3 regions of the Mesorhizobium sp. M0152 genome follow, and region 1 is predicted to be linked to each of the others. Evidence: riboswitches for the same ligand, from Rfam matches in the RefSeq annotation. Region 1 holds a riboswitch; each other region holds the start of a gene.
The links. A riboswitch is a leader RNA that binds a small molecule or an ion and turns the genes downstream of it on or off. The one in region 1 is predicted to bind thiamine pyrophosphate.
Positions count from the first base shown of each region.

Region 2: another riboswitch for thiamine pyrophosphate. It lies ahead of thiC (phosphomethylpyrimidine synthase ThiC); the one in region 1 lies ahead of NKJ26_RS19695 (YkoF family thiamine/hydroxymethylpyrimidine-binding protein).
Region 3: another riboswitch for thiamine pyrophosphate. It lies ahead of thiB (thiamine ABC transporter substrate binding subunit); the one in region 1 lies ahead of NKJ26_RS19695 (YkoF family thiamine/hydroxymethylpyrimidine-binding protein).

Region 1 is NZ_JAMYTH010000019.1:64,327-67,596, reverse strand. It holds gene NKJ26_RS19700 (ABC transporter permease) at 1-663, opposite strand, end outside; gene NKJ26_RS19695 (YkoF family thiamine/hydroxymethylpyrimidine-binding protein) at 712-1,320, opposite strand; TPP riboswitch at 1,311-1,424, opposite strand; gene NKJ26_RS19690 (hypothetical protein) at 1,419-1,721, shown strand; gene NKJ26_RS19685 (hypothetical protein) at 1,642-1,959, shown strand; gene msrA (peptide-methionine (S)-S-oxide reductase MsrA) at 2,111-2,629, opposite strand; gene NKJ26_RS19675 (hypothetical protein) at 3,163-3,270, shown strand, end outside.
Region 2 is NZ_JAMYTH010000042.1:30,729-33,998, forward strand. It holds gene NKJ26_RS28280 (ATP-grasp domain-containing protein) at 37-1,341, shown strand; TPP riboswitch at 1,562-1,678, shown strand; gene thiC (phosphomethylpyrimidine synthase ThiC) at 1,782-3,270, shown strand, end outside.
Region 3 is NZ_JAMYTH010000008.1:176,353-179,622, forward strand. It holds gene NKJ26_RS11655 (ABC-F family ATP-binding cassette domain-containing protein) at 1-754, opposite strand, end outside; gene NKJ26_RS11660 (thiamine diphosphokinase) at 756-1,400, opposite strand; TPP riboswitch at 1,488-1,602, shown strand; gene thiB (thiamine ABC transporter substrate binding subunit) at 1,646-2,644, shown strand; gene thiP (thiamine/thiamine pyrophosphate ABC transporter permease) at 2,918-3,270, shown strand, end outside.

The sequences.
Region 1 (3,270 bases):
GGCGTTGAGCATGTAGATGCCCAGCCCCTTCGCCGCGCCCGCATATTCGGCGAAGATGGCGCCGACCACGGCGTAGGTGATCGAGATCCTCAGGCCCGCGAAGAAATAGGGCAGCGCCGAAGGCAGCCGTGCCAGCAGGAAGACGCGCCAGCGCCCTGCCCCCATGGCGCGCAGCATCTGGCCGATCTCGGCCTCGGTTGCCTCATAGCCCTGCACCAGCGCCACCAGCATCGGGAAGAAGGTGACCAGCGCCACCAGCATGATCTTGGGCTTCAGCCCGAAGCCGAACCACAGCACCACCAGCGGCGCGATCGCCACCAGCGGCAAGGTCTGGCTGACGATGAGGACGGGAAACAATGCACGCCGCAGCGGCCGGAAGAAATCAACCAGCATCGACAGCGCGAAGGCGCCGCTGATCGAGCAGGCAAAGCCGATCAGCGTGGCGCGAATGGTGGGGATGGCGTTGTCGACCAGCGCCTCGCGATTGAGCATCGCTTGCGCGAAGACGCGCGACGGCGCCGGGAGCGTCGTCGGCCTGATCCCGGAATAACGGGCGTAAAGCTCCCATGCCACCAGGAGCAACCCGACTGAAATCACGGCCGGTGCTGCCTTGGCGAGGAGGTCCGCGAGGCGACGCGGATAGCTGGATGGCGATGAGACCACGGATGAACAGACCTGTGACGGCGGTACGCGCGAAAAAGGCGCTGAGCTTCAGGCAGCGGTGGGGCTGTTGGCCGAAACCGTGACGTCGAGGGTGACATGGCCGGCGCCCGGCCCGAAGCGGCAGAAAGCTTCGTTCAGCGTGGCGAAGATAGCGCCGGCATCGCCGCGTAGTTTGGTGCAGAAATGTTTTGAGCGCTCATAGACGCCGGACTGTTTCAGGAAATCGATGCAGCCATAGATCTCGTCCATGTGATCGCCCGTGCCCATCACATAGAGCGAGAACTGCGCCGCGGCCGGCTGACCGGTCGAGGGCATAGCCTGCACGGCGCGGATGGCGGCCACCTTGCGCTCCGCAAGCGGGAGGACGGGGCCGCCGATCGCGTCGGAGCGGCAGATCGGATCGTCCGGCTCGCCCGGGCAACCGCGCGAGATCGCCGCTGAAAACACGCAGTGCTTGCCGCTGGCGCAAGCCGCCACGAACAGGTCGCGCATGGCCGGAAACAGCACCTCGGGCGGTCCGACCAGCAAGGTCGAGATGTCGTCGGTCTCGATCCGGAGCCTGTCTCGGTATGGATCGAGCGCACCGAGCGCCCCCAGAATGACGCCGACGAAATCGTCGGCCATGGGATAAAGGGAAATCTGTGCGCCTGAAAACATCGCCCGCCTCGCTCCGCTGGTATTACCCAGATCAGCTTCTAGGGTCTGTGGGCTTGCCGCCCCCGTCTCAGCCCCGACCGTACGGAGCACCCCTGTGGATGGGCGGGTTAAAGCACCATTCGCCCGATTTGGGAAGTCGTTTTTGTGTCGATGCCGCATCAAAAAACAATGCGCCAAGCCCGATCATGGAACGAAAGAAGTCGAAACCGCCGGGCGAAATTTATCCGGAACCTTTCACTGCCGTGATCGGTTCCCCCAACAGTCGCGATGCGATCACCATCGTAGAAATGAGCGACGACTTCACAGAAATGGAGACAAACCATGTTCATGAAAATCCTCGCAGCTTCGGCTCTCACGATTGGTCTCGCCACGTCGGCCATGGCGCAAAGCGCTGGCAATGACGGCGCCGACGGAAACGGCGGTAGCGGCCGGTCGGTTACAGTCGACCCGAACACACCGGCATCGCCGAACACGATCGATCCCAGCACGACCAACAGCATCATCGGCGTGCCCGGCGATCTGAACTCGAATGCCGATAGAAACTGTCCCGCCGGCCCGCAGGGTGCACAGCCGGACGCCACCCACACCTCGCCCGGCACCACTACGCCGACAGTCAACGACAATCATTGCGGCAAGTGAGGCTTGCCCAATCAGAGAGAAAGCCGCGGAGCATGGGCTCCCCGGCTTTCTTCAGATGGCTTGGCATTCCCGGACACGGAACGCTGAAGTTAGGCGCATTTGAGGCCTGACACTGCCGGTCGGCAACCGGGCGGCAGTGTCGCCTTAATCGCTATGAAACGGCCTTCTCACGAACCGGCAGTTTCCAGCCCGGCCTGACGAAATGGCAGGTGTAACCGTTGGGGTATTTCTCCAGATAGTCCTGATGCTCGGGTTCGGCTTCCCAGAACGGGCCGGCCGGCGCAATTTCGGTAACGACCTTGCCCGGCCACAGACCGGAAGCATCGACGTCGGCAATGGTGTCCTCCGCGACGCGCTTCTGCTCGTCGTTGGTGTAGTAGATCGCCGAACGGTAACTCATCCCGACATCGTTGCCCTGGCGGTTGCGTGTCGTCGGATCGTGGATCTGGAAGAAGAATTCCAGGAGCGTGCGGTAGCTTATCTTGGCCGGGTCGAAATTGATCTCGATGGCTTCGGCATGGGTGCCATGATTGCGATAAGTGGCGTTCGGCACGTCGCCGCCACTGTAGCCGACCCGGGTGGAAAGGACGCCCGGAAAGCGTCGGATCAGGTCCTGCATGCCCCAGAAGCAGCCGCCGGCAAGCACTGCGCGTTCGCTCGAAGTCGCCATGTCTCGTCTCCCAAAAAGCAATTCCGGCTATGACTTCTGTCCGGAATTGCGCGAAGAAGTTGGATCTCCCGATAGATGGGCATTGCCGCCTGCTTCGTCCAGTCACCCGCAAAGGCACAGCTGCCCGGATGCGTGCGGCCTTGCAAGTGAATATCACCACCGCGCGAAACGAGCGACGGGGCTCAGTTGCGCGCATCCAGGGTTCGACTGTCGATGGCAACCGGCAGCCGCATGCCCGGCGCAATGGCGGCAAAACTGACGAAGCTGGCCGGACCAGACCGACGTCGCATCCAAACCGGCGGCAGGCAGCCCTGCAGGCACCCAGCGATTCATGGAGTCGTCTATTCCCGCCATGCGGCGCTTAAAACCACATCGTCCGGCTTACCGAACAGCCCCAACATCAAAGCTTACGAAAAAGTGTACTTGCATGCCATTGCAGGACCAAAATTGGGCAGGAATTTCGGCGCTCCCTTGCCCTCCCCTTCCAGGCAGAACGGCCCGCATGGTGCTGTCTGAAACACCCCGGATACTCGATGCGTCACCAGCATGCCGTCATCCACCACCGCGCGCTCGACTTCTGGCTGGCGCGTGCGGCCGTCCTCGTCATTATCTGCCTGCAGCTTCTCGTCATCAACAATCTC
Region 2 (3,270 bases), on a different contig from region 1:
GACCGCCGCCAGCACGCAACATCGGGATTAACAGCAATGGTAAGAAGAAGAGCGCTCATATTGGTCGAAGGCCATAGGGGTACTGGTCAGCTATACGTCCAAGCGGCTCAGTGTCTTGGTCTTCATCCAATTACTCTGACGGCTGATCCACCTCGGTACGACTATCTTTCGGCGGAAAACGTTGAGGCAATCCGTGTCGACACTGGCAATCTCGAAGCGTTGGTCCGCGAAAGTTCGCGGCTGCGTGCTACCCACGACATTGCTGGCATTACTGGCTTTGCCGGGGACCATGAATCGATCTATGCGACAGTTGGCAAGCTTTGCCGGCATTTCGATCTACCGGGACCGAACCCTGAATCGATTGAACGAAGCTGCGACAAATTCAAGCAACGCCAACTCCTCGCGCAGGCCGGCGTTCCAATACCGGCTTATCGGTTGGCAACAAATGCGGCGGAGGTAGAAAGCTCGGCTGCAGAGATCGGCCCGCCCGTGATTCTTAAGCCGGCAGTAGGCAGCGGCAGCATGGGTGTCCGATTGTGCCGCAGCCTCGAAGACGTAGCCGAACATACGACCTATCTATTGGGCGGAAAGCACATATGGCGGTCTACACCGAAAATACTCGTCGAAGAATTCGCACAGGGCCCGTTCTATAGCATTAATGTTATGGGGAATGAGGTCGTTGCGATTTGCGCCAATGACTTTGGTCCCCTCCCCCATTTCGTCATACGTGAGGTGACGTATCCGGCCCTGCTAACCGATCAGGAGCGTGAGCGCATCGCCGATGTTTCGCTGAGCAGTTTGCGGGCTCTCGGCCTTGGCTGGGGGCCAACTAACATTGAACTCCGGTGCACGAAACGCGGTCCAGTTGTCATTGAAGTCAATCCGCGTCTTAGTGGCGCGCCCGACCCTCAACTGGTCCAGTTAGCTTACGGTGTCGACCTCGTCACCGAGCACATCAAGCTTGTTATTGGCGAGAAATGGGATCTGCGCAAAAAGCATTCGCATACTGCGGCCGCGCGATTCCTGCTTCCTGATCAAGATGGCACCCTGGACTGGATTGGTGGCGACACTCAGGCAGCTGCTATATCAGGTGTGGCCGAGGTCAAATTGAATGTTGAACCCAAGACACCGATCGTCAGGAAGGGGGATTTCCGAGACTGGATTGGACATGTCATTGCCACTTCGCCCAGCCGTGCTGAAACCGACGGCGCCCTTCAGCGAGCGGTCGACTTGATCGATTGGTCGATCACCCCTTTTCCGGCGACAATAAGAGGTGATCGAGAGCACGATGTTTGTGGGGCGTTCGGGCGGCCCACCAGTTCTGTTCCGATCAGGCATTGACGGCTTAAGATCCTTGAAACGCAGCAGTTCCCACGTCAATGTCACATCAAGTTTGACGAGGCAAATGCAGCTTTGGCCACACCTGCCTTGTCTCCCGCGGAACTTCTCCGCGACCCATGGCGAGGCCGTCGGCCCAATTTGGGCCCAATTTGAATGCCGCCCACCGCCGCCGCAGGACGAACATGCGCTTGACAAGACAACGCCGGCCCGTTCAACTTGAGGCATTCACCAGGGGAGTCCCGGCAAGGGGCTGAGATACTGCTGGCTTTCGCGGCGCAGTGACCCGTTGAACCTGATCCAGTTCATACTGGCGTAGGGACGGTGCAAGCGCTCTGCGGGAGTTCACGCCCGAGGTGCTGTTTCGGCAGGTCGACAGAAGCGTCTTTTCATCCTTCCGGCACAGAACTGGGTCTCCAATGCATGAGCAAAGGAGCCTCAAGATGAATGCCCTCACCCCAGCCGTCTCAACGGGACCGCTGCCTGCTTCGCGTAAGATCCACAAGCCCGGTGCCATCCACCCGCAGATCAGGGTGCCGATGCGCGAAATCTCCGTCCATCCGACAGCCGGCGAACCGCCCGTCACCGTCTACGATCCGTCGGGCCCCTATACCGATCCGGCTGTCGAAACCAGCATCGAAAAAGGCCTGGCCCGGCTTCGCCACGAATGGATCTTGGCGCGCGGCGATGTCGAGGTCTGCGACGGCCGCCATGTCCGGCCGGAGGACAACGGATTCGCGACGGGCGAACGCCTGACGCCAGAATTTCCCATCCGCCACCGACCGCTCAGGGCCAAAGCAGGCAAGGCGGTGACGCAGCTTGCCTACGCGCGCGCCGGCATCATCACACCCGAAATGGAGTTCGTCGCCATCCGCGAGAACCTTGGTCGCGAGATCCTGCGCGGCAAGCTTGAGCGCGACGGCGAGGCTTTCGGCGCGACGCTGCCCGATTTCGTCACGCCCGAATTCGTGCGTGACGAGGTGGCGCGCGGACGGGCGATCATCCCCGCCAACATCAACCATCCCGAGAGCGAGCCAATGATCATCGGCCGCAATTTCCTGGTCAAGATCAACGCCAATATCGGCAACTCCGCCGTCACATCGTCGATGGCGGAAGAGGTCGAAAAGATGGTGTGGGCGATCCGCTGGGGCGCCGATACGGTGATGGACCTGTCGACCGGCCGCAACATCCACAACATCCGCGACTGGATCGTGCGCAACGCGCCGGTGCCGATCGGCACGGTGCCGCTCTACCAAGCGCTCGAAAAGGTCGGCGGCATTGCCGAGGATCTGACCTGGGAGGTCTACCGCGACACGCTGATCGAACAGGCCGAGCAAGGCGTCGACTATTTCACCATCCACGCCGGCGTGCGGCTGCATTACATCCCGCTGACCGTCGACCGGGTGACGGGTATCGTCTCGCGCGGCGGCTCGATCATGGCCAAATGGTGCCTGCACCATCACCGGGAAAGCTTCCTCTACGAGCACTTCGCGGAGATCTGCGACATCGCCAGAGCCTACGACGTCTCCTTCTCGCTCGGCGACGGCCTTCGTCCGGGCTCGATCGCCGATGCCAACGACGCGGCGCAGTTCGCCGAGTTGGAAACGCTCGGCGAGCTGACGCAGATCGCCTGGGCGAAGGATTGCCAGGTGATGATCGAGGGGCCTGGCCACGTGCCGATGCACAAAATCAAGGCGAACATGGACAAGCAACTCGCCGTCTGCGGCGAGGCGCCGTTCTATACGCTTGGACCGCTGACGACCGACATCGCGCCGGGCTATGACCACATCACCTCAGGCATTGGCGCCGCGATGATCGGCTGGTTCGGCACCGCCATGCTCTGCTACGTCACGCCCAAGGAGCATCTCGGCCTTCCCGATCGCAACGACGTCAAGATCGGCGTGATCACCTACAAGATCGCCGCCCACGCCG
Region 3 (3,270 bases), on a different contig from region 1:
GCAATTCGCCCAGCCGGCGCATGTTGCGCTTGCGTCTTGCCGTCACGCCATAGCGTAGCCAGTGCTCCTCGCGCACGACTTGGCGGCCGAGCTTGTGCTGCTCGCGCTCTTCCTCCTCCAGCACGAGGTCGCGCCACTCCTCGAAATGGCCAAAGCCCTTGTCCAGCCTGCGGGTCTGGCCGCGATCGAGCCAGACGGTGGCACGCGACACGCGTTCGAGAAAGCGGCGGTCGTGCGAGATGACGATGAGGGCGGAGGAGGTGCGAACGAGTTCCTCTTCCAGCCATTCGATGACTGACAGATCGAGATGGTTGGTCGGCTCATCGAGCAGCAGAATGTCGGGTTCCGGCGCCATGACGCGGGCAAGTGCCGCGCGCCTGGCCTCGCCGCCGGACAGGTCGTTCGGCCGCTCTTCGCCCGACAGGCCGAGGTGTTCCATCAGGTAGCTGGCGCGGTAGGGATCGTCGGCGGGGCCAAGCCCGGCCTCGACATAGGCGCGCACGGTCGCGAAGCCTTCCATGTCGGGCATCTGCGGCAAATAGCGGACGGTCGCCGAAGGCTGGCGGAACACCTCGCCGTCCTGCGGCTCGATCAGTCCGGCGGCGATCTTGAGCAGCGTCGACTTGCCGGACCCATTGCGGCCGACCAGCGCGATCTTGTCGCCGGCCGAGGCGGTCAAGGCGGCGCCATCGAGCAGCGGCGCGCCACCAAAGGTCAGTTTTATCCCGTCGAGATTGAGAAGGGGCGGGGCCATGTCAGCTTTCAGGTAGTGGATAGGGATGAGCAAGCAGCATCGCGCGGCCGTGGCCGAGGGCGATCTCAAGGCTGCCCTTGACTTCGTTGGAGATGGTCAGCGACGAGCCGAACGCCACCTGGACGTGGTTCAGCGGCCATTTGGCGCCGGAAACGGTCAGGCCGGCAAGTTCGGAGAAGCCAAGGATCGAAAACAGCGTGCCGGCGGCATAGTCGAAACCGGCTTTCCCGGACAGCAGAGGAACGCCTTCCTGGGCGCCGCTGGTCAAGAGCACTTCCGTTCCCGCCTCGGCCAGCCGCAGGCCGAGTGCCATATGCAGGAAGGCGTGGTCGGCGCGCTTGCCGCCGAAGGCGCCTGCAAGCACGAGACGGGTCGCACCGCGTTCGAGCGCAGCCGCGATCGCCAGTTCACCGTCGGTCTGGTCCTTCTCCGCCGGAAAGGTCCGGCGCGGTACGGCGGCGAGATCGTCAGGCAGATTGGCCGGCACGGAATCGAAATCGCCCACCCACAGCTCCGGGGTAAGGTCCAGCAGCCGCGCGTGGCCGATGCCGGCGTCGGCGGCGATCACGCGGGAACGTTCGACATGGCGGTCGAGCCGCGGCGTGCGGATGAGATCGCCGCCAAGCAGGATGGTGAATGTGCTCATATCCTGTCGCCCTTACCAGCCCGGCACGGGAAACGGAAGGCCGGCAAACTCCGCTTGCGTGGTTCGCCGGCCGGGCCTATGTGTCGAGGCGCTCTAACGGGGTGCCGGACGCGATCTTCGCGGACCGGCTGAGAGGCAGTCTCGCCAACCCGCTGAACCTGATCCGGTTTGTACCGGCGGAGGGATTAGACGTTTCGGACAGTCCGACGCCTCAATTCCCTTCAACTCGAACGAAGGAGGCGCCGATGCGCACGCTTTTATACTCTCTTGTCTCGGCAATGGTCCTGGCCCTGTCCGGACCGGCCTTGGCCAAGGACAAGCTCACCGTCTACACCTATGAAAGCTTCACCGCCGACTGGGGTCCCGGCCCGGTTGTGAAGAAGGAGTTCGAGGCGGAATGCGGCTGCGATGTCGAGTTCGTCTCGGTCGCCGATGGCGTGGCCTTGCTCAACCGCGTCAAGCTCGAAGGCGCCTCGACCAAGGCCGACATCGTGCTTGGCCTCGACACCAACCTCACCGCCGACGCCAAGGCCAGCGGCCTGTTCGCGCCGCATGGCGCGGTGACGGAGGTCAACGTGCCGGGTGGCTGGAGCGACGACACTTTTGTTCCCTTCGACTACGGCTATTTCGCCGTCGTCTATGACACGCAGAAGCTGAAGACACCGCCGAAGAGCCTGAAGGAGCTGGTCGAAGGCAGCGCCGACGACAAGATCGTCATCCAGGATCCGCGCACTTCGACACCGGGTCTCGGCCTGCTGTTGTGGGTCAAGTCGGTCTATGGCGACAAGGCGCCGGAGGCCTGGGCCAAGCTCAAGGCCAAGGTGCTGACCGTGACGCCGGGCTGGAGCGAGGCCTACGGCTTGTTCACCAAGGGCGAGGCGCCCATGGTGCTGTCCTACACCACCTCGCCGGCCTATCACATGGTCGCCGAAAACACCGAGCGCTACCAGGCGGCGTCCTTCGACGAGGGCGAGTACCTGCAGATCGAGGTCGCGGGCGTCACCACCACGGGGGCCAAGAATCCGCTGGCGGAAAAGTTCATGGCCTTCATGACCGGACCGAAATTCCAGGACGCCATCCCGGAGACCAACTGGATGTTCCCGGCCGGCAAGACCGACAAACCGCTCAACCCGGCCTTCGACAGACTGGTCAAGCCGGCCAAGACCTTGCTGTTCAGCCCCGAGGAGGTCGCGGCCAACCGCAAGGCCTGGGTGGATGAATGGCTGGCGGTGATGAGCAAGTAGTTTGGCTATATGATTGAAAGATGATCGCCCTCCGGCGCCCCCCTCTGTCCTGCCCGTCCTCCGCAGCTGCAGCGCAGCTGCTGCAGAGGATGGACCGGACATCTCCCCCACAAGGGGGGAGATTGGCAGCTTCGTTGCCGGCTCGTTCCTGGCAGCGTTTGAGATTGGCGGAAGCCGCAGCGACATCCGATCTTCCCCCTCGTGGGGGAGATGTCCGGCAGTCACGTTCGTCAAGTCCCCGCCAGTCGATGATATCGAGGCAGATGGTGCAGCGTGCAACGCGCTGACCCCCGCACCACCGCCGGTGTCCTCGCACTCGCTGCAATCGCGCTCCTCATTGGCGGGGCGTTTGCCGGCCTGATCATCGAGGGTGCCCACGACTTATCCGGCGCGCGGGGGGCCTTCGACGCCTATCTCCTGCGCGTTATCCGCTTCACGCTCTGGCAGGCGGCGCTCTCGACGCTGCTTTCAGTCGGCCCGGCATTGTTCGTGGCGCGCGCGCTGTCGCGGCATCCAGCTTTCTTCGGCCGCGCCTTCATCCTGCAACTCTTCGCCATACCCCTGGCCCTGCCGGCGATCGTCGCGGCACTCGGCATCCTCGCCCTCTATGGCCGTGCCGGATATTT